4 regions of the Rahnella sp. BIGb0603 genome follow, and region 4 is predicted to be linked to each of the others. Evidence: predicted binding sites of a transcription regulator. Region 4 holds the regulator's gene; each other region holds the start of a gene.
What was found. The regulator LexA, encoded in region 4, represses DNA repair genes until DNA is damaged. The targets are predictions, from matches to a motif close to TNCTGTATGTACATACAGNA.
Positions count from the first base shown of each region.

Region 1: rmuC (DNA recombination protein RmuC) is a predicted target of LexA. The motif match lies at 1,850-1,869, and genes of this name have one in related genera.
Region 2: sulA (SOS-induced cell division inhibitor SulA) is a predicted target of LexA. The motif match lies at 1,585-1,604, and genes of this name have one in related genera.
Region 3: M2403_RS15300 (YebG family protein) is a predicted target of LexA. The motif match lies at 2,330-2,349, and genes of this name have one in related genera.

Region 1 is NZ_JANUEX010000012.1:15,838-21,189, reverse strand. It holds gene udp (uridine phosphorylase) at 271-1,032, shown strand; gene M2403_RS23325 (DedA family protein) at 1,227-1,754, shown strand; gene rmuC (DNA recombination protein RmuC) at 1,912-3,432, shown strand; gene ubiE (bifunctional demethylmenaquinone methyltransferase/2-methoxy-6-polyprenyl-1,4-benzoquinol methylase UbiE) at 3,580-4,335, shown strand; gene M2403_RS23310 (SCP2 domain-containing protein) at 4,349-4,957, shown strand; gene ubiB (ubiquinone biosynthesis regulatory protein kinase UbiB) at 4,954-5,352, shown strand, end outside.
Region 2 is NZ_JANUEX010000006.1:121,007-126,358, forward strand. It holds gene ompA (porin OmpA) at 1-702, opposite strand, end outside; gene sulA (SOS-induced cell division inhibitor SulA) at 1,058-1,564, opposite strand; gene M2403_RS17225 (TfoX/Sxy family protein) at 1,781-2,413, shown strand; gene yccS (YccS family putative transporter) at 2,438-4,579, opposite strand; gene M2403_RS17235 (YccF domain-containing protein) at 4,615-5,076, opposite strand; gene helD (DNA helicase IV) at 5,271-5,352, shown strand, end outside.
Region 3 is NZ_JANUEX010000005.1:250,488-255,839, forward strand. It holds gene M2403_RS15290 (GFA family protein) at 134-538, shown strand; gene M2403_RS15295 (methyltransferase) at 810-1,841, shown strand; gene M2403_RS15300 (YebG family protein) at 1,942-2,316, opposite strand; gene M2403_RS15305 (GNAT family N-acetyltransferase) at 2,477-2,953, shown strand; gene M2403_RS15310 (DUF1003 domain-containing protein) at 2,962-3,444, opposite strand; gene M2403_RS15315 (alpha,alpha-trehalase) at 3,592-5,217, opposite strand; gene otsA (alpha,alpha-trehalose-phosphate synthase) at 5,290-5,352, opposite strand, start outside.
Region 4 is NZ_JANUEX010000007.1:31,789-37,140, forward strand. It holds gene plsB (glycerol-3-phosphate 1-O-acyltransferase PlsB) at 1-1,156, opposite strand, end outside; gene M2403_RS18260 (diacylglycerol kinase) at 1,284-1,652, shown strand; gene lexA (transcriptional repressor LexA) at 1,772-2,380, shown strand; gene M2403_RS18270 (CsbD family protein) at 2,770-2,979, shown strand; gene zur (zinc uptake transcriptional repressor Zur) at 3,174-3,683, opposite strand; gene M2403_RS18280 (ROK family transcriptional regulator) at 3,783-4,979, opposite strand; gene M2403_RS18285 (DUF5107 domain-containing protein) at 5,089-5,352, shown strand, end outside.

The DNA.
Region 1 (5,352 bases), on a different contig from region 4:
CACTGGCAGGCGGCGTCATTCATCAGTGATATGGCAACGCCTGCTTTTATTTTTCCGTTCGGGAAAATACTTCATCCTGCAAAGTATCAGTCTGGTTAAAATTTCGGCGTAATACATTTAATTTGTGATTTATGTCACAAATTAAATGTATGCGTGATTCTTGTTGTTACATCATAGTGACTGCCGTCACGAAATAACGTCACAATGTTCAGTACAGTTGCCGGGTGTTCCTCCTGCCAATAAATGACCTTACATACAGAGGAGTTTGTTATGTCTCAGCCTGAAGTTTTCCATCTTGGCCTGGCCAAAAAAGATTTAAACGGTGCCACGCTGGCGATTGTTCCCGGCGACCCGGAACGCGTGGAGAAAATTGCCAAACTGATGGAGAACCCGGTGCGTCTGGCTTCTCATCGCGAATTTACCTCATGGCGTGCTGAGCTTGACGGCAAATCTGTGATCGTTTGTTCAACCGGTATCGGCGGCCCGTCTACGTCCATCGCGGTGGAAGAGCTGGCACAGCTGGGCATCCGGACTTTCCTGCGCGTAGGTACGACCGGCGCTATTCAGCCGCACATCAATGTGGGCGATGTTCTGGTCACAACGGCTGCTGTTCGTCTTGATGGCGCGAGCCTGCACTTTGCACCGATGGAATTCCCGGCTGTCGCCGATTTCGCCTGTACCACGGCGCTGGTCGCGGCGGCAGAATCTGTTGGCGCTGCAACGCACATCGGCGTAACCGCGTCTTCTGACACCTTCTATCCGGGTCAGGAACGTTACGACACCTTCTCTGGCCGCGTTGTTCGTCGCTTCAAAGAATCGATGAAAGAATGGCAGGAAATGGGCGTGATGAACTATGAGATGGAATCCGCCACACTGTTGACCATGTGTGCAAGCCAGGGCCTGCGCGCAGGTATGGTTGCCGGTGTTATCGTAAACCGCACGCAGCAGGAAATTCCTGACGCGGAAACGATGAAAAAGACCGAAAGCCACGCGGTGAAAATCGTTGTAGAAGCCGCTCGTCGCCTGATCTAAAAAATACTAAAACAAACACATCACATCTGTGGGCTGCCTCTGGCGGCCCATTTTTTTGTCCCGATAATCAGATCTGTTAAGGTCGTGTTAGTAAAGTGTCTGGAATAATTTATCAATCCGGCTATTTATCTGCTGATAAAAAACTGCTGATAAAAAGCCGCTGGCACAAAACCGCTGACAAAAGGAACTGCTTTTTGACTGTTCACGACATTCTGGATTACACAACGACCTTTATTCGCGCACATCAGGTGTGGGCTGCGCCCATCGTCTTCTTTCTGGCTTTTGGTGAGTCTCTGGCATTTCTTTCCTTGTTGCTTCCTGCGACGTTTATCTTATTAGGGCTGGGAGCGCTGATTGGCGAAACCGGTATTCCTTTCTGGCCCATCTGGGCCGCTGCCGCGGCGGGTGCTTTCTTCGGCGACTGGCTTTCTTATTGGGTCGGCAACCATTTTCAGGACAGAGTGGGCAACTTCTGGCCGTTCTCCCGCCATCCGCAAATGCTGATCCGCGGGCATGCATTCTTTGAAAAATGGGGCATGCCGGGCGCGTTTATCGGCCGCTTTTTTGGTCCGTTGCGCGCCGTAGTGCCGCTGGTAGCGGGGATATGTGGCATGCCAAAGAAATATTTCCAGATTGCCAACGTGACCTCCGCACTGATCTGGGCATTCGGCATTCTGGCGCCGGGCGCTTTTGGCATCCAATGGCTGAGCCGCTGGTTCTGAATCCTGCGCTGCATCGCTGAAGTCTTCAAGCGGCGCGGGCGGGAGAAATTCCTTTTTGGAAGACGTCTCGCAAAGGCGTCATGCCCCTGAAAATAGACTGGACATCCATACAGCCTGCTATTACCGTGACCGCAAGTGATTTTAAGAAGGAATGCGCGTGGATATCAGTATTTTGTACGCCCTGGGCGCAGGGCTAATCGGCCTGTTATTCGGCTGGCTGGTCGCCAGTTTGCGGCAACAGCGGCAGCAGGCGGAGTACGAAACACAGCGCCGGTTGCTGGAGCATTCGCTGGAGCAAATGAAGGCGGAAAATGACGCGCACAAAAATGAGCGACAAGCCGTTCAGCAGCAAATGCGTGAAGCGGAACTTGAGCTGCGCAAATTGCACAGCGCGGCGGCAGCCAGCCAGGAGAAATTGCAATTGCTGGCTCACTGGCAAAATGAATGCGAGCAGCTGAACCAGGAATTACGTGCCCAGCGTGAAATTAACAGCGCTCAGGAAGCCGAGCTGCGCGAGGTTTCTACGCGGCTGGACGAAACGCGCATGGCGGCAGAAGACAAACAGCGCCTGCTGATCAACAGCGAACAGCGCCTGAGCAGCCAGTTTGAAAATCTGGCTAACCGTATTTTTGAACAAAATGGTCGCCGGGCCGACGAACAGAACAAGCAAAGCCTGGATAAACTTCTGCTGCCGTTGCGCGAGCAGCTTGATGGTTTCCGCCGTCAGGTGCAGGACAGTTTTGGTCAGGAAGCCCGTGAACGTCACACGCTGGCGCACGAAATCCGTAACCTGCAACAACTGAACGTTGAGATGGCGCGTGAAGCGGTGAACCTCACCAAAGCGCTGAAAGGCGATAATAAAACGCAGGGGAACTGGGGCGAAGTGGTGCTCAGCCGCGTGCTGGAAGCGTCCGGCCTGCGCGAAGGTTACGAATATCAGACGCAGGTCAGCGTTCAGGTTGATACGAACAGCCGAATGCAGCCCGATGTGGTGGTGCGTCTGCCGCAGAATAAAGACGTGGTGATCGACGCGAAGATGACGCTGGTGGCCTACGAGCGTTACTTCAACAGTGAAGATGACAGCGAGCGTGAAGCGGCGCTGAATGAGCATATCGCGTCCGTTCGCGGCCATATCCGTTTGCTGGGTCGTAAGGATTATCAGCAGCTTCCCGGTTTGCGCAGCCTTGATTACGTCCTGATGTTTATCCCCGTTGAACCCGCTTTTTTACTGGCTATCGACCGGGAGCCAGAATTGATCAGCGAAGCACTGCGTCACAATATTATGCTTGTCAGCCCGACAACGCTGCTGGTGGCTTTGCGTACAATCAGTAATTTATGGCGCTATGAGCATCAGAGCCAGAACGCCAAACGCATTGCCGATCGCGCCGCCCGTTTGTATGACAAGCTGCGGTTGTTCGTGGATGACATGGAGTCGATGGGACAAAGCCTCGACAAAGCGCAGGGAAGTTATCGCTCCGCGATGAATAAACTCACGCAAGGCCGTGGTAATCTTATCGGGCAGGTTGAAAGTTTCCGTGCTCTGGGGGTCGAAGTTAAACGGCCTATCAGCCCCTGTCTGGCTGAGATAGCGAAAGCGGAAAATGAACCAGAAGATACCGCATCTCTGCCCGATATCTCTGATGCGGAAGAAGAACAGGCGCTGAACCCGCGTGAATAATTAAAGCTGGCAAAGGTTTCCACTGGGTCGGACTGATTCAATAAGTGAATCTTTGCAATATGTTGAATCACCATCGGTGATGGGGCTTTCTAACGGGTTCTGGTACACTTCTCCCCAAGAGTTTGACTGAAAAAGCAGGCATAAATAATGGAAAAGCAGACGCAGGAAACCACCCATTTCGGTTTTCGTACAGTAGCCAAAGATGAGAAGCAGGAAATGGTGGCGGAAGTCTTCCATTCCGTTGCGGCAAAATATGATTTGATGAATGACCTGATGTCTTTCGGCATTCATCGCATCTGGAAACGTTTCACCATTGATTGCAGCGGTGTGCGTCAGGGCCAGCGTGTGCTGGATCTGGCCGGTGGCACCGGCGATCTGACCGCGAAGTTCTCCCGTCTGGTGGGCGAAAAAGGCGAAGTTGTGCTGGCAGATATTAACGACTCCATGCTGAAGATGGGCCGCGAAAAGCTGCGTAATCTCGGCATTGTGGGCAACGTTAATTATGTTCAGGCCAACGCTGAAGCTCTGCCTTTCCCTGATAATTATTTCGACTGCATCACCATTTCTTTCGGTCTGCGTAATGTGACTGAAAAAGAAAAAGCGCTGCGTTCGATGTTCCGCGTGCTCAAGCCGGGTGGCCGTCTGCTGGTTCTGGAATTCTCCAAACCGGTTTTGAAACCGCTGAGCAAAGCTTACGACACCTACTCTTTTCATATTTTGCCGCGCATTGGCGAACTGGTTGCACAAGACGCTGAAAGTTATCGCTATCTGGCCGAATCCATCCGTATGCACCCTGATCAGGAAACCCTGAAAGGCATGATGGCGGATGCAGGTTTTGAGAATGTGACGTATCACAATCTGACCGGTGGCATTGTTGCGCTGCATCGGGGTTTCAAATTCTGATATGAGTATGCCGATGTTGTTAACGCCGTTGCTGACTGCCGCTATCGAGACGCCGCTTAATTTTCTGCTTTTCAAAGATCGCAGCATGAAGGCGGCGCGCACGCGTCTGGCAGGCAAAGTTTTACGTGTTGAACTACAGGAACTGAGTGCACCGCTGACGTTTGTTTTCAGCGAGCAAAAAATCGATGTGCTCGGACAATGGGAAGGTGTGGCCGATTGCACCGTTACTTCACGGATTTCATCGCTGCAAAAATTACGCGATCGCCAGCTGTTGTCGCCAATGATGCGCAGTGGCGAACTGGTGGTCGATGGTGATATTTCCGTGGTTCAGCAGTTTTCTGCATTGCTGGATATGGCTGAATTCGAGCCCGCAGAATTCCTGGCCCCTTATATCGGTGATATTGCCTCTCAGGGATTAAGTCAGGCGGTTCAGGGCGGTTTCCGTTTTCTGCAAAAAGGCCTTAAGCACCAGCAAAGCTATTTAGCGCAAACCCTGACCGAAGAGTGGAAAATGGCACCCGGTTCGCTGGAAGTGGTCTGGTTTAGCGATGAAGTCTCTGCACTGGTGCGGGAACTGGATGCGCTGGATAGACGTATCGAAAAACTGGAGGGTAAACCGTGACGCCTAGGGAAATGCGACGTTTATATCTGATCATCCGCATGTTTCTGATCTATGGCCTTGACGAACTCATCCCTAAAATCCGCTTAACGCTGCCGCTGCGCATTGGTCGTTATCTTTTTTTCTGGTTGCCTAATCGTCATAAAGAAAAGCCGTTGGGCGAGCGTATGCGTATGGCGCTGGAAGAACTGGGGCCGGTATGGATCAAGTTCGGGCAGATGATGTCAACGCGCCGTGACCTTTTCCCTCCTCAGATTGCCGATCAGCTTGCTTTGCTTCAGGACCACGTTCCGCCTTTTGATGGCGCAAAAGCGCGTCAGCAAATTGAAGTGGCGCTCGGTGGTCCGGTGGAAACCTGGTTTGATGAGTTCGACCAGACGCCGCTGGCTTCTGCCTCG
Region 2 (5,352 bases), on a different contig from region 4:
GAACAGAACGTCAGACTTCAGAGTGAATTTCTTAGTTTCCACAACTGGAGCTGGTGCTGGAGCTGGTGCAACAACTGGTGCTGCAACATCATCCTGACCGAAACGGTAAGAAACACCTACAGACAGCATGCCGTTGTCTGGACGTGCGCCAACAGTCTGCGCGTCGCCGATGTTGTTAACCCACTGGTAATCCAGACGGGTAGCCCAGTTTTTGGTCACTGCGTATTCAACACCAACAGCTGCCAGTGGAGAAACACCGGTGTCGTGATCGCTTACGCGCTCACCAGTACCACCGAAGTTACCTTTGGAGTCTGCACGCCAAACCATACCACCCAGACGGGTATACAGGTCCAGATCGTCAGTCAGCGGGTAGCTCAGTTTAGCAGCCAGCTGAACGCCTTGTGCTTTGAACGCGCCGTTGTTTACGCTGCCTTTGTAAGGCATGCGGCCAAGCCAGTCATATCCCATTTCAAAGCCCAGGTATTGGTTCGCTTGGTAACCCAAGAACGCACCTGCACCCAGTTGGCTATCGTGGGTAGGGCCGTTGCCGATACCTTCGTAAGCATTTGCGAAACCAGTGTCATGGTATTGGGACCAGCCCAATTTACCACCGGTATACCAGGTGTTATCTTTAGGGGCGGCTTGCGCTACGGTAGCGAAACCTGCCAGTGCCACTGCTAATGCGATAGCTGTCTTTTTCATTTTGCGCCTCGTTATCATCCAAATAGGCAATTGAGCTTTAAGCTTTAAGCCCTTGGTTAAAATCCTTACGCCAAGATTCTTGCTTCAATTAAGAACTTGCCACTTTACGTTGGCATTATAGAGCAACCTTGGCGTTGTAAAGTCTACAACGTGGCGCGAAACTTACAAGCTTGAAGTGTTAACACCGTGGAAAAAAAGGGAAAAACGTACACATTTCTTAACGGCTTTGACTAATTGTTGACAAAAACTGGAGATAATCTGAGGTCGGAATACCCATTTTTACTGGGTTTGAAGCCGGTTTCAGCACAAATCACTAAGTTCCATACTATTTTCGTAGGAACATTCCTATTTTGAACTAATGGTATACAGAAGAGTGAATTTTTACTGTGGAGTGATGTCCACTAGCTGAATTCTGTTCATTTGTTGGCTTCATAATGAACCCATATGACCCTCCATGACGTGCTGCAATTTGCAGTCTTTCTCTTTCTGAATCATTCAAATCGGGTAACCACCCAAGCACAACACTGTAATTCCCTGTGAGCAACGCTTTTTCCATTGCATCAACTGTAGACATCGCTGTGATTTGATTTACCTGCACCATTTTATCGACCGGCAAACCAGATTGAGATAACCAGTGACGGCTCAGTTTCTGCTGAGGCGTGAGCCATAACAACCAGCGGGATTGCATACCCAAATGCTGAAGCAGTGGCAGAAGTAACTGCGCAAATGCTGGCTGGCTCGCACTATAAACGAACTCCGTGATCAGACCATTATTCAAGGACGCAGACGAATTTACCTGTGTGTGGGCGACGGGCAAAGCAGACTGACTAAAATGATGATTTGTAAGATGTTGAGTGCGCATAGTGATATACCCCAGTAGGTTACTGTATGAATGTACAGTACTCTGGCGATGAGCAAAGATCAACCCAATTTTTCCAAGACATCTCGCAAATTTTGAAGGGAATATCCTCTGGCTGCATTTTATGTTTGTTGCCCATCTCTACATTGCGTATTTTGCTTTTAGCAGTACAGGTAACTTACATGGGATATATGGAATGAACATGAAAAGGATAACGCGATGATAAATCAATCAAAAAAAAGAGTGCTGGAGTGTCTGGAAATTTTTGCTTCTCTGGGGGAAGTACGTGCCCGTACCCAGTTTGGCGGCTTCAGTTTATCTGCTGATGGAGCCATGTTTGCATTGGTCTCAGACGGAGAATTATATCTGCGCGCCAGTGCTGAAACTGAGGCACATTTTTGCCGGAAGAAGATGGAGAGATTGATTTATCGCAAGCGGGGAATGGATGTGAAGTTACGTTATTTCAAAGTTAATCCGGCGCAGTGGGACGATACCGAGGCTGTGCGGAAACTGGGTAAATACTCACTTAAAGGAATGCTGCGTGAAATCGAATTGCGCAAAAATAACGAAGCCGGGCGGCTAAAAGATTTACCGAATCTTTCTCTGGCTCTGGAGCGGTTGCTCTGGCAGGTGGGGATAGCAAATTCGGGCGATCTGCGCACACAAGGCGCGTGCAAGACCTACCTGAAACTCTGCGCAATGAAAAAGAAGAATCTGGGTATTAACTTGTTAATGGCGCTGGAGGGCGCCATTTTGGGATATCACGAGGCCGCTTTGCCGATGGCTTCCAGAGAAATACTGACTCAATGGTTTAACCACCAGCAAGAGCAGCCATTCGACACGATGCACTAAGTTTCACCGGATCCTGACGAGCTGTCAGTCATGGCTCTGAACGGGCAGAATTTTACTGTTAAGACTGGTGAGCTCTGGAAGATGGGCCACCAGCAATCCGATTTGTTGCAAGACAAGCTGTTCTTTGCTGTCTGAATCGGTCGTCCGCATCTGGATCCTTGCCGTCAGTTGCTCCAGGGCTTTTTCTATCCGCCCGGATTCAGAAGGCAAATGGTGCAGTGCGCCATCAACACAGCAGACCGCGTCATCAAGCAGTCTCAGGGTTTCGGTATCACCGAGTTTTTCACGATGCGCCCCCAGCGCTGAAATGAAACTCAGCATGGTGTGATTAAGACACAGCAAGCGAAACGCCGCTTCAAGCGTGGCAGGGTCGTTGTTTTTCTCCGAACTCATATTCGAAACCACCGATGCCAGCTCAGCATCGCAGTTATGCGCGTCACGCCGAGCCAGACGGTAATCCAGACTGTTATCTTTGCCCTGATGGTATTGCACTAATATCGCATCCAGATACCGGCAGTTTGCGTCGAACGTTTTGCTGACGACTTTATCTATCTGCCTGAATTTCCAGTCCGGCCAGATGAACGTCACGGCGGCCCATGCAATCGCACAGCCAATCAGCGTATCGATGATTCGGGGTATCGCAATCTCAAAACCCTCTCCCAGCAAGTTGAAGCACAGCAACACCAGCAGGGTGATGAACATCGTCGCCTGCGCGTATTGCACGGTGCGGAAGGCAAAGAACAATAATCCGCTGATCACAATCAGGATCATTTGCCCTTCAACCGAAGGCACGAAGTATAAAATCGGAATGCCCAGAGCAATCCCGGCCAGTGTCCCGATGATTCTCAACGCCAGCCTGCGGCGGGTCGCGCTGTAGTTCGGCTGACAGACAAACAGGCTGGTCAGCAAAATCCAGTAACCGTGGCTCAGGCCGCTGACCTGTATGAATACGTAGCCGATAAACAGCACCACCGACATGCGCACTGCATGACGAAACAGAACAGACTGCGGTGTGAAATGCCGGGAAATGCGCAGCCAGATATCATCCAGCCCGGTGAGCTTATCGTCGACGAACGGACTTTTGCCTGTCTGGTTTTCCGGTAATGATTGCTCTGATTCGATATTCGCCAGCTGCGCGTCAATCGCGTGCAAATTCCTCAGAAGATGGCGAAGAGCCTGGAGCATTTCCCGGTGTTCGCCCTGATATTCCAGTCGTTTCAGCGCTTCTTCAAGACGGGAAAACGCCCGCTCGAACTGGCTGTTGTGCGTATATTTCTGGCGATACAGGATGCACTGGGAAAGCTGCAAACAGGCGCGGGCCTGCATACTCATCAGACGCTGAAAACGGAAAAGAATATCGCTGTGATGAAACTGCTCGCTGAGTTTGAGGTATTTCACATGCGATGAGCTTGCGCGCTCATGAATATCCTGTACCACAAAATAATAGTGCAGGGTCCGGCGCGTACCTTTCTGTCCGCGGTCGCCTTTCAGGCGGGTTTGCAGCGTATTTTTGGTCTGATTCAGCGTAGAAACCAGCTGGCCGTTAGCCATGGCCAGTTCCACCAGTTGCTGATTATTATCTTCCTGATCGGGGTCAAAAAGCGTCGCTTTAGCTTCCAGATAAGCCGCCAGCTGCGTGAAACAGCGGGAAATCTGATCCTGAAGCGGCCGGATAGGGAAAATAATATGCCCGGCCAGCGTCAGCAGGTTATACCAGATGGCGCCGGCGAGCAGGATCAGAGGCTGCTGATACCAGATGTGATACATACTGGTGCCGAGCATTGTATAAATCGCGATGAGCAACGCACCGAACGCAATCGTGGCATACCGTTGTCCAAGTGCGCCCAGCAGGATAAAACCGCAGGTTGAAATCATCAGCCCGGGTGCGAATAACCAGGGATAGGGAAACAGCAGTTCGATAGACGCTGAAGCGATAAAAAAGCAGACCAGAGTGATCAGCAAATTGCGTAAGCGACCTGCCAGACGATCGTCCAGATCGGCCAGCGCAGCCGCTACCACGCCGAGCGTCAGAGGGATGGTCAGCGTTATCTGACCCAGCCACCAGGGCATTGCGGCGGCACCCGCCAGCGCAATGAAAATCCTGATGTGGTAAAGCACATTGCTGTTATAGGCATAGCGCCTCAAACCCGGTGCAATAGAAAGCACGGAAAAACCCCACGGTTAACATCAAAAATGAAAAATCAGCGAATGCGTCCGTTTTTTAGCTGACGGCTGGCATTGGCTTCACGAACTTGTTTTGCAAGTTCGACGGAGACCACTCTTCGCCCTACCGGCCAGAGCGCGATGGCTGCGATTTTAAAGTTCGCGATGCCCACCGGAATACCGATAATGCTGATACATTGAGTGATGCCGGCCAAAATGTGTGACAAGCATAACCACCAGCCGAAAAAAATAAACCAGAAGATATTCAACAGGGTTCCGCCACCGGACATCAGCGCGCTGCGTTTTTCCGGGTATAATTCGTCAACATGCACCGCTTCATTGCCAAAAGGCATCAGTGAAAGACGGGTGATCTCCCAGCAAGAGCGGGTCAGCGGCAGGGTAAATATCAGCACAATGCTCACCAGCGTGGCGAATAGCCAGGCGAGGGTGGTAAAAAAACCGCCTAAAACGAAGTTAAGAATATTGAGTACAGTGCGCATATCGACTCTTCCCGAAGATATTAATAAGTTGAAAAATTTCAGGTTAACTAAAAAGAAACACCGTCTTATTCTACCCTGTTTTGGAATGTGGATCGCCTCTGCAAATCAAAGGTAAACTCTTAAAACGACTTGCATGTAAAATAAGAAATATTACTTTTCCGTCAGGAATTAAAGAGAAAAAACGGTGTGATGATATGGAATTGAAATCGACCTCTTTCGGGAAACATCTGGCGCAGCATCCCTATAACCGGGTGCGTCTGCTTAACGCGGGCGTAG
Region 3 (5,352 bases), on a different contig from region 4:
ACGTGTTGTCATGCGGTTGAGCAATGATAAAAAAGCGGCTAACGTAACTGAATGCCTGTCAGCTTCTATGAAAACAGTCAACACGGTAAACCGGCTAACCCGCTCATTTGCCGGACGATCTCAGGAGATTTCCATGTCAGATAAAGTGTCCGCCCAATGTCATTGCGGTTCGGTTGTCTTCAGCGCCGTACTGACTGATGGCTATAACAACGTGCTCCGCTGCAATTGTTCGTTCTGCCGTATGCGCGGGGCGGTCGTCGTCCCGGCTCAGGAAGTGGATGTGATCAAGGGCAAGGACTTGCTTACCGAATACCGGTTCAACACCGGCGAAGCAGCCCATTTCTTCTGCTCAGTTTGCGGGATTTACACCTTCCACCAGCGCCGTTCCAATCCTGAATTCTATGGCGTTAATGTCGCCTGTATCGAAGGCGTATCGCCGTTTGATTTCCCGGTGGTCAGCGTCAGCGACGGCATTAATCATCCAAAAGACGGCGGTAAAGGCGGCGTGGCTGGATATATTCGTTACGAGCCGAAATAAATACGAGACGAAGTAATCTGGCTCTGAAAACTAACAAAAATGGCGTCCCGGTAACGCCATTTTTATTTTATCAAATAAAGTCGCGTCCCGTTTAAATGACAGCGGCCCGTTATCTTTACGGGTTTATCTTTTCTGAATTTACCCTGACATTGTTGTTTCTCTTTTTCTGTCCTAATGTTTTTCCCGAGAATAATTTCTCTCTATGGACAAATAAAATTGCAGCGTAGTTTTGCAAATTTATTCGCATTTCAATTTTGCGTGGAGAATTATTGTGACTAACACAACTGTTGCTATTTCAGAAAGTGATTCAGCGGCTTTGCATTTATTAGAGCAGGCAATGGGATATACCTTTCAGGCGTCACTGCGCGCCGTGGCGGAGTTATGCGTTGCTGATTGTCTGGTCAAAGGCCCTAAAACGCCCGATGTACTGGGCAAAGAACTGGGCGTCAACCCGCGGCAACTCTACCGTGTAATGCGGATGGTGGCGTCTAAGAATATCTTTAAGGAACATGAAAACGGTGAGTTTTCCCTGACGCCTTCCGCCGAATTCTTACGTTCAGACGTCCCCGGTTCCCTGCGTGCGGCAGTATTAATGCTGACGCATGAAACACTCTGGCTTCCGCTCGGAAATGTTATAGAAAATATTCGCGGCGAATCCGCCTTTAAAAATCGTTACGGTATGAATTTCTACGAGTATTGGGCTCAGGAAAGTGCGCATGACGGTATTAATGATTTTGACCGGGGAATGTCATCCATGTCTTCGATTGAAAATAACTTCATCGTTCGGAGTTATCATTTCCCTGATAAATCAACCGTCGTGGATATTGCCGGTGGCATGGGCGGATTATTATTAAAAGTGTTGCAACATAATCCGACGCTGCACGGTATTTTATTCGATCAGCCGCAGGTCTTGCCTAAAAACCGTCTCAGCGAGCTGGGCGATGATTCCCGCTGGGAATTGCATCCCGGCAGTTTCTTTGAATCCTGCCCGACGGCGGATTTTTATATGTTGAAATACATCACGATGGACTGGCCGGAAGAACAGGCGCGCCAAATACTACGCACCTGCCGCAATGCCATGCACGCCGGTTCGAAGCTGCTCATCATGGAACCGGTCATTCCGCGCGGAAACGCCTGGCACGGCGGCAAGGAAGTCGATCTGCTTTTGCTGGCAAGTTTTGATGGCGGGCAAACGCGTTCCGAAGATGAAATCAAAGCGTTGCTGGCGGATGCCGATCTCAAACTGAACCGCATTATTGATACAGGTTGCTACGTCTCGATTGTTGAAGCGGAAATTCGCTGATATCTGGCGGGAAAACGTTGCGCAGATGCAGTGATAAAGGGGCACGCGGGATATTGCCAGTGCGTGCCCCTTCTGTTTCCGTCGCTCTTTGGCAAAAAAGTCAGGCGGCTTTCACTGCGCGGGCTTTTTTCGGTGCAGGTGCTGCTTTTTCTTCCGTTTCTGCATCCGCTTCGACCTGTTCCACGGCTACAGGCTCTGCGGTTTCTTCAGTGGTCTCGTTCGCAACGACCGCTACGGTTTCCGGTAATTTACTGGTGCGCAGGATATGCTGAACGGCATCTTTTTGCTCGGCGAGGTGCAGCGCGATATTTTCCGCCAGCACTTCGTCAATCTCAAGCCCGCTCTGCGATAACCACTCGGTGAAGGTATCTGCCATATCGAGCATCTTGTCGTAAGCGTCTGCATCTTTTTTATTGGCAAATGTCATTTTCTCTTCACCTTTTCTGACGACAACAAATTTTGTTTCAACAGCCATGACTCGCTCCTTATACTGTAATTATATACAGCATATTAATGATGAGTGCAGGATACAACATTCAGCCAGCTTTTTACAGCCCGACTGTATGAAATCTCGACCGGCCTGCGCTACATTCGTACGGTGATCATTAAAACAACCGAAACTCGCGGAGAATACAGTGACAGCAACCGACGTATGCCAGTGGACAAAAGGCGCATTCCATATCACCACGGATAAAACCGCGCAGGATATTCCGGCGATCCATCGTTACCTGACCCGCTCAACGTGGGCTGCCGGAATTGACGAGCAAACCGTGCGCGATTCCGTTGAAAACAGTCTCAACTTTGGTCTGTTTGAAGGCGAAAAACAAATCGGTTTCGCCCGCTTTATCACTGATTACGCCACCTTTGCTTACCTGTGCGACGTCTATGTGCTGGAAGACTATCAGGGTAACAACCTCGGCGGCTGGCTGGTCGAATGCTGCCAGTCGCATCCGGTTTCCGCGCGCCTGCGCCGCATGGTGTTGTTCACCACCACCGCGCCCTGGTTGTATGAAAAATTCGGTTACGAACCGGTAAACAGGCCGGATTATGCGTGGGCGATAACCCGGCCTGATATTTATCGAAAGAAAAGTGACTTGAATGAGGAGGTGTAGCGTTTTGTTTACCGGCTGGCCAGCTGCGTTGTCAGGGTTTCAATCCGCTCGGCCAGCTCTTTGGTCAGCGAGGTCAACTGAATGTTCTGCTGGACTAAAACCAGTAACTGGGCGGAATTTTCTTCAGCCACAGTCTGACGTTTTGCCATCGCATCATCCAGATCTTCACGGTGCTGAGCATCCGTCAGCGCGTGTGCCTGGTCGCGTTCGGCCTGACGGGTCTGCGCCAGTAAAATCAGCGGTGCCGCGTAAGCTGCCTGCAAACTGAAGGCCAGATTCAGAAGAATAAACGGATAGGGGTCGAATTTGGACAGCCCGGAAATGTTCAGGTAGATCCAGACTGCCACAATCACTGTCTGCGCGATGAGGAACGTCGGTGTGCCAAAGAACCGGGCGAATGCTTCGGCTTTGAGGGCGAACCATTGTTCACCAAACGTGTGACTGTGGCCTTTCAGCGGGCGATAAAAACGGAATTTTTTGACGGGCTGCATCGTGTTGACTCTCATGTTTCGGTGAAAACGGCTTACGACGGGGCTTAACTCTATCGCTATTTTGCCGCTTCCCAAAGCAGTGAGAGTCCTGGCAGTATTAACATACCGTCAATGAAACGGTTGTTCCTGCACTGGCGCGTCACACCTTTACTCGTAATTCTCGCCATACAGCCCGATCAGGCGGCGGACAACGCCGTTGGTCCAGCCGAAACCGTCCTGAAGCGGATATTCGCCGCCGCCCCCTTCGCGCGCGGCGCTGCCGGAAATGTGGTATTTCTCAATCAGCTTGTGATGTTTCTGATAAAACTGATTCACCGTTCGCAGCCAGCTGCGGGCGATTTCGTCGCCCAGCGCGTCATTGCCGTACAGCTTGAAGCCCTGGATCGCCATCCATTGCAGCGGTGCCCAGCCGTTCGGTTTGTCCCATTGTTCGCCGGTTTCAAACTCCGTGGCCAGCAAACCGCCGGAAGTCAGCAGCCGTTCGCGCACCACGGCGGCGACCCTTTCGGCCTGTCCGTGCGTCGCGAGCCCGACAAACAGCGGCACCACGCTGGCGGCAGAAAACAGCGCCAGTTGCTGACGATGCCAGTCGTAATCGCGGAAGCATCCGTCTTCGTCATCCCACAGATAGCGGGTAATGGCGTCGCGGCGGATCTCCGCTTTCTGCCGGAACAGCGCCTGCGTCTCACGGTTTCCTTTCAGGCCGGAGATATTCGAAATTGCGTTTTCCAGTTTGTAGAGGAACGCGTTCAGGTCGACCGGAATGAATTGTGTGGTGCGGATACTCGCCAGTCTGTCCGGATCGCGCAGCCAGCGTGAGGAATAATCCCAGCCGGACGCCGCACCGGCGCGCAGATCACGGTAAACTTCATTAGCCGGGCGGCTGGAATGTTTCGCCGTCTCCACGTCTTCGCGCCACGATTCATCACGCGGCGTATCCCTGTCGTCCCAGTAGCGGTTCAGCAGCGTGCCGTCTGGCAGGCAAACCACGTGACGGTATGCCTGATTGGGCATCAGCGATTCCGCGCCGTCCATCCAGAATTCGTACTCTTTCAGCAGATGATCCAGATAACGCCGCGCACCGCGCACGCCGTCCTCCTCGAACAGTTCGACCATCAGGGCAAACACCGGCGGCTGTGAGCGGCTGAGATAATACGTCCTGTTGCCGTTGGGAATATGCCCGTACATCTCAATCATCCAGGCGAAGTTGTCTGCCATGGTGCGCAGCAAATCATTACGGCCGCTTTCTGCCAGCCCCAGCATGGTGAAGTAAGAATCCCAGTAATAGGTTTCGCTGAAACGCCCGCCCGGCACGATATACGCCTGCGGCAGCGGTAACAGCGATGACCACGGCACATGGTCTTCCGGCTGGCGCGTCAGCACCGGCCAGAGTTTATCGATGTGCTCTTTCAGGGAGTCGCCCGGATCGCTGACGTATTCATCGCCGTGATGTGCCGGTAGCGAAAAATGCGCATCAACAAAGCGTTGCAGATTAAAACCGGGATGATTTTTTATCCGGCGGTAGCGCAGCAGAATGTCCAGCGGATCCATTTTCGGCGGACAGTCCGGAAAGGTTTTGCTGTCTTCAAACAGGTGCGAAGACTGCACGGCGGTAAACAGTTCCATGTAGCGATCCGCCGGAGTCAAAGCATCAGATGGCGGCAGGCCTTCGATCATTTCCGGTTCCGGTTCGGCGTCCATCATCCGGTCCAGGATCAGCTCAATCGGTTCCAGGTCAGGGAATTCGTTGGTCTGTAATTTAGCGTTTTGCATATGCGACAAGCCTCTGCATTGCGTTAAAAATGACACAGCCCTTATTCAGGGCTGTGTTTAGAGAAGTTTTTCTCAGGCGACGGCGTTGTGCGCAACGTCATGGGGGGAAATGGCCAGCAAATCCTGCAAATAGCT
Region 4 (5,352 bases):
CTTCGACAAAGTATTCGACCGAATAACCACGGCTGAACAACTCGCCCAGATATTCACGGAAAACGGTGGAGTAGAGTTTGTTGCCTTTAAAGGTACGACGAATGAAGAACGCGCCCAGACGGCGGAAAATCGGACCGGCTGGCCAGAAATTCAGGTTGATACCGGCAGCGATATGCGGCGGCACCAGCCCCTGGTGATAGAGCACGTAAGACAACAGCAGGTAGTCCATATGACTGCGGTGGCAGGGCACATACACAATTTCCTGACCATCCAGCGCCAGCTGACGGACACGCTCAGCATTGTTGACGTTGATACCTTTATATAAGCGGTTCCACGTCCAGCTCAGCACACGGTCCGACAGACGCACGGCCTCATAAGAGAAATTCGCCGCGATTTCTTCCATCAGCGCGATAGCATTCTGCTGGGCTTTTTCATGGGAAATTTTCTTGCTGCGGGCTTCGTCTTCAATCGCTTTTTCGATGGCCTTGGAAGCCAGCAGCTTATTGAATAAATCCTGACGAGCTGGAAGGCGCGGGCCGACTGCCGCCAGACGCTGGCGGGAGAAATGCATGCGCGCCACGCGTGCCAGTTTCTGAGCGATAGTTTTGTCCGTACCGTGTTCCGTCGCCATATAGCGCAGGGAAACGGTATTAGAGAAACGAACAAAACTGTCACGTCCGAGCCACAGCACGGCGAAGAATTTCTGGATGCCATTCAGCACGCGCAGATGCGGCGTATCATCCTGACCTTCCCGGCCCGGCGCACGACCAAACATCACGGAAACTGGCAGCATCTGAATGTCTAAATCCGGATTGTTGCGATGCAAATCCAGATAGTCGTGGAACAGCTTTACGGATTCCTGCTTCGGCGTGTAATAAGAGAATACGCGCGGGCCTTCAGCAATGAAAACATGGCTTGGCAGCAGGGTTCCGTCGATTTCCAGCGGAATAAGAGGGTCGGGCAGATTCTCGGCCAGACATTGCGCACGCAACGTCAGCAAGTCTGCTTTGGAGTTATAAGGCAATACGTACAAAATCGGGCGCGTCGGGTCTAAATGCAACTCGGTAACCGGATCTGAAGGTATGACCTTGCTCTTTACCAGCAATGAGAGTGGTAAATTCAATAATGTGTAATAAAGTCTACGCCAACCTGACATAAAAACGTGAAGCCTCTTGTTAGCAATTTCGCCGCAAGGATACCAGAAAGCTCAGATGAGATCTGTGGTGATGCGATACCATATAACAGCTAAAATGCTGCAAACACTCTAAGGATCAGTACCCGAAATGGCGAACCAAGTCACCGGATTTACCCGAATTTATAAAGCAGCCGGATATTCCTGGAAAGGATTGAAAGCCGCATGGCAAAATGAAGCGGCTTTTCGCCAGGAAGCCAGCGTCGCTATCCCGCTAATTTTGTTATCTTTCTGGCTGGATGTCAGCAGTATAGAACGTATCCTGCTGATTGGCTCCGTCGTGCTGGTGTGTGTGACTGAACTGCTTAACAGCGCCATCGAATCCGCGATTGACCGCATCGGGCCTGAGTTTCACGTCCTGTCTGGACGTGCGAAAGATATTGGCTCCGCCGCCGTACTTCTGACCATCATATTGGCGATTTTTGTCTGGGTCAGCATCTTTTGGCCGCGATGGTTCTGATCTGGAACCTGTATTCCAGGAATTATCGTTATGCCCTGTTTTTATTCAATCTTAGGTTTTCATTGCCCGTTTAGCTGTATATACTCACAGCAAGACTGTATAAACAACCAGGGGGCGGAATGAAAGCTTTAACGACCAGACAACAAGAGGTCTACGACCTTATTCGCGATCATATCTCCACCACCGGTATGCCACCGACCCGCGCAGAGATTGCATCCCGTCTGGGGTTCCGTTCCCCGAACGCGGCGGAAGAACACCTGAAAGCGCTGGCGCGTAAAGGCGTTATCGAGATCGTTTCCGGTGCTTCGCGCGGTATTCGTCTGCTGATGGAAGAAGAAGAAGGTTTACCGCTGATTGGCCGCGTTGCCGCCGGTGAACCGCTGCTGGCTCAGCAGCACATCGAAGGACATTACCAGGTCGATCCGGCCATGTTTAAACCGAGTGCGGATTTCCTGCTGCGCGTCAGCGGGATGTCGATGCGTGATATCGGTATTCTGGATGGTGACCTGCTGGCAGTACACAAAACGCAGGACGTCCGTAACGGGCAGGTTGTCGTTGCGCGTATTGATGATGAAGTCACGGTCAAACGCCTGAAGAAACAGGGCAGTGTTGTTCAGCTGTTGCCTGAAAACAGCGAATTCCAGCCGATTGTGGTCGATTTGCGTGAACAGAATTTCAGCATTGAAGGTCTGGCGGTTGGCGTTATCCGCAACGGCGACTGGATCTAATCTGCGCTTAAGTTCTACGTTGCAGGTGCATTGGCCGCCTCTGACGCGCCTGTAAATATCAGTATCTCATCGCCCCGTTTTGGGGCGATATTGTTTGAAGCTGCTAATAAACTTTCCCGATAAAATCCTTTTTCTCACGTGTTATCCGCTGCGTTGCCTGTTTAGAGCAAATGCCGGATTTGCACTCTCTGTGCTCTGAATTACCGACCTTTTTCAGTCAGACAGATTCCAATTCCACGTTATATCCTGCTTTGGATTAATCCTAATAGTGGTTTTTATCCCTGTTTTGGGAAGACGAATCCGCATTCTCTACTAAGCTTTGAAGTGTTAAGGACGGGCTGCCAGCAAACGTGCAGCTCCACAACCCAAGGTAACAGGAGATATTTATCATGAATAAGGACCAAGCCGACGGTAACTGGAAGCAGTTCAAAGGGAAAGTGAAAGAACAGTGGGGTAAGCTGACTGATGACGACCTGACAGTCGTTGAAGGTAAACGTGATCAGCTGGTAGGTAAGATTCAGGAGCGATATGGCTATCAGAAGGATCAGGCCGAGAAAGAGCTCAAGGATTGGGAATCGAAAAACAAATATCACTGGTAACACGCGACTCCCCCTCGCGTATCAGTGACGTATCCTGAGTTATTGCTGCTCCTACCCGGAACACTTTCAGGATACGGGTACAAGGATGTACCCAACCTTCTACATCTTCCTTCTACACCTTAAATTATCCGTTCAGCTGCGTTAAAACCCTTCCGCTTTACGCCTTTTAAATCACATAAAAAATACCTGATTTCTCAGCGTTTTTTTACCACAATGCTGTGGTCGTGTTCGCAATGATCGTGGCTGTCGCAGGTTTCAACAACTTTGCATTCGGCACATAAGCCATGCGCTTCAACGACCGAATGACGCAACTCAAAACCAGATTCAAGCGCCAGTTTCGCCAGACGTTCTTCAATGCCGTCTGTGGTTTTTTCCGTGACCAGCCCGCAGCGGTCACAGATAAACAGCGCGGAAGTGTGGCTCGGCTCTTCGAAATGATGGCAAAGCACATAGCTGTTAGCCGATTCAACCCGATGAATAAACCCTTGTTCCAGCAGAAAATCCAGCGCCCGGTAAACCGTTGGCGGTTTGGCCTGTGGTTCGCTGACGCGCAGCAGATCCAGCAAGTCATAGGCGCTGATCGCACCGGGTTGTTGCGCCATCAGTCGCAAAACTTCCAGCCGCTGCGGTGTAAGACGAACATTGCGCTGCTGGCAAAGTTCTTCAGCTTGTGAAAGTAATTTTTCCGGATTATTCAGGGTCATAGCAACATTCTCTGAGCGCAGATTGGGATAAATAGGCCACATCATGCAGCCATTCTTAATTTTATCATGCTTCAGCCAGATCGACGAATTATGCGCCGCTCAGCCCGCCATACCTTCCAGCGCTTTTTCCACATACAGGTAACCAATACCCATAATTTGCTGCTCGCGGCTTAGCGTGCCGGGCGCAATGTGTGTCGCCTGCGTTTTGACATGATCGGTTCTGTCAAACGGGTTCAGCCCGCTCTGTGCGCGGACGGCGTTCAGCCAGACGTCGCCGAATCCGCAACTGCGACCGTACAGATAAATACGGTTAATGTTCAAAATATTGAGGAAATTATACAGGCTCAGCCCCAGCGCCCGCGCCCCCTCCATCACCTGCGCGCAAAGTGCCGCGTCGCCCTGATGAAACCAGTCAATCAGCTCCTGCGTGCCCGGTGTGCGTGGTGGCTGCAAAGGATTCTCTGTCACGATAAGCTGCCGGGCTTTTTTCTTCAGCGCCGACAGCGAAGCCAGCGTTTCCAGGCAACCGTAGCGACCACAGGCGCAGCGGCTGCCCTGCGGATCGACAATCGTGTGCCCGAGTTGCCCGCTGCCAAAAAGGCTGCCGCGATAAATCTGCTGATTGATCACGAAAGAAGATCCGATGCCGTAATCGACGTTGATCACGCAAAAATCATGCTGGTCGTTCGCGTGCTGCCACTTCTCGGCCAGCGCCAGCATGATGCAGTCGTTATCCATCAGAATTTCGGTTTGCAGCTTCTCTTCGAGCAAATATTTAATCTCGATTTCGCCGGTCCACGGTGCCTGCGGCATGCGCTGAGACACGCCGGTAGTCGGATTCACCTGCCCGTGGATCGCCAGCGCCAGCCGGATTTTGAGGCCGGGGAATTTCTTCCGATACTGATGAAAACAGGCTTCGATCTGCGCCAGCATCGCTTCCGGCGTTTTGACCGCAATATCCGTCAGCTGGTAGCCGCTCAGCGGCAAAATCAGCCGGTTCACCAGAATGCTCTCGATGCGATAAGGCGTGATGTTCATGCACAAGATCGTGCTGTCATCCGTGGCGACCTGATAACTTCCGCCGCCAAGCCCGCGGGAATGCAAATTCACCGGATTATGGGTGATCAGTCCATCGTTTTGCAGATCATCAAGGATCTTGCTGATCGCCGGGATCGACAGATGTGAAAGCCGCGACAGCGTTGATTTACTGGTATTTTTCTCCCGGTAAAGCAACGTCATCAGCACCTGCTTATTAAACTGACGTACCCGCAGATTGTTCAATCCTTCCAGCGGCATTTACTAAACCCCGTTTACTGAATTGCGTGACCGTAGCGGATCCGCGTCTTTTGTACGTTGCGTAGACTCTCGAAATTGATATTTCGGTATGACGTATTGAGGACAAATCATGAGCGGAACAGTAAAAGTCTGGCAGGAAGCGGTGGATTTACCGACCTGGTTAACAGGGAAACAGGACACGCACCCGATGTTTCTGGCGCACCGGGTGTATCAGGGCTCGTCCGGCGCGGTCTATCCGTACGGCGTGACCGATACGCTGACCGGTGAGAAAGTCATGAAAACCTATCAGGCGCTGTATCTGGAAAATGATTATATCAAAATCATGCTGTTACCCGAGCTTGGCGGGCGTGTACATCGCGCCTGGGACAAAGTA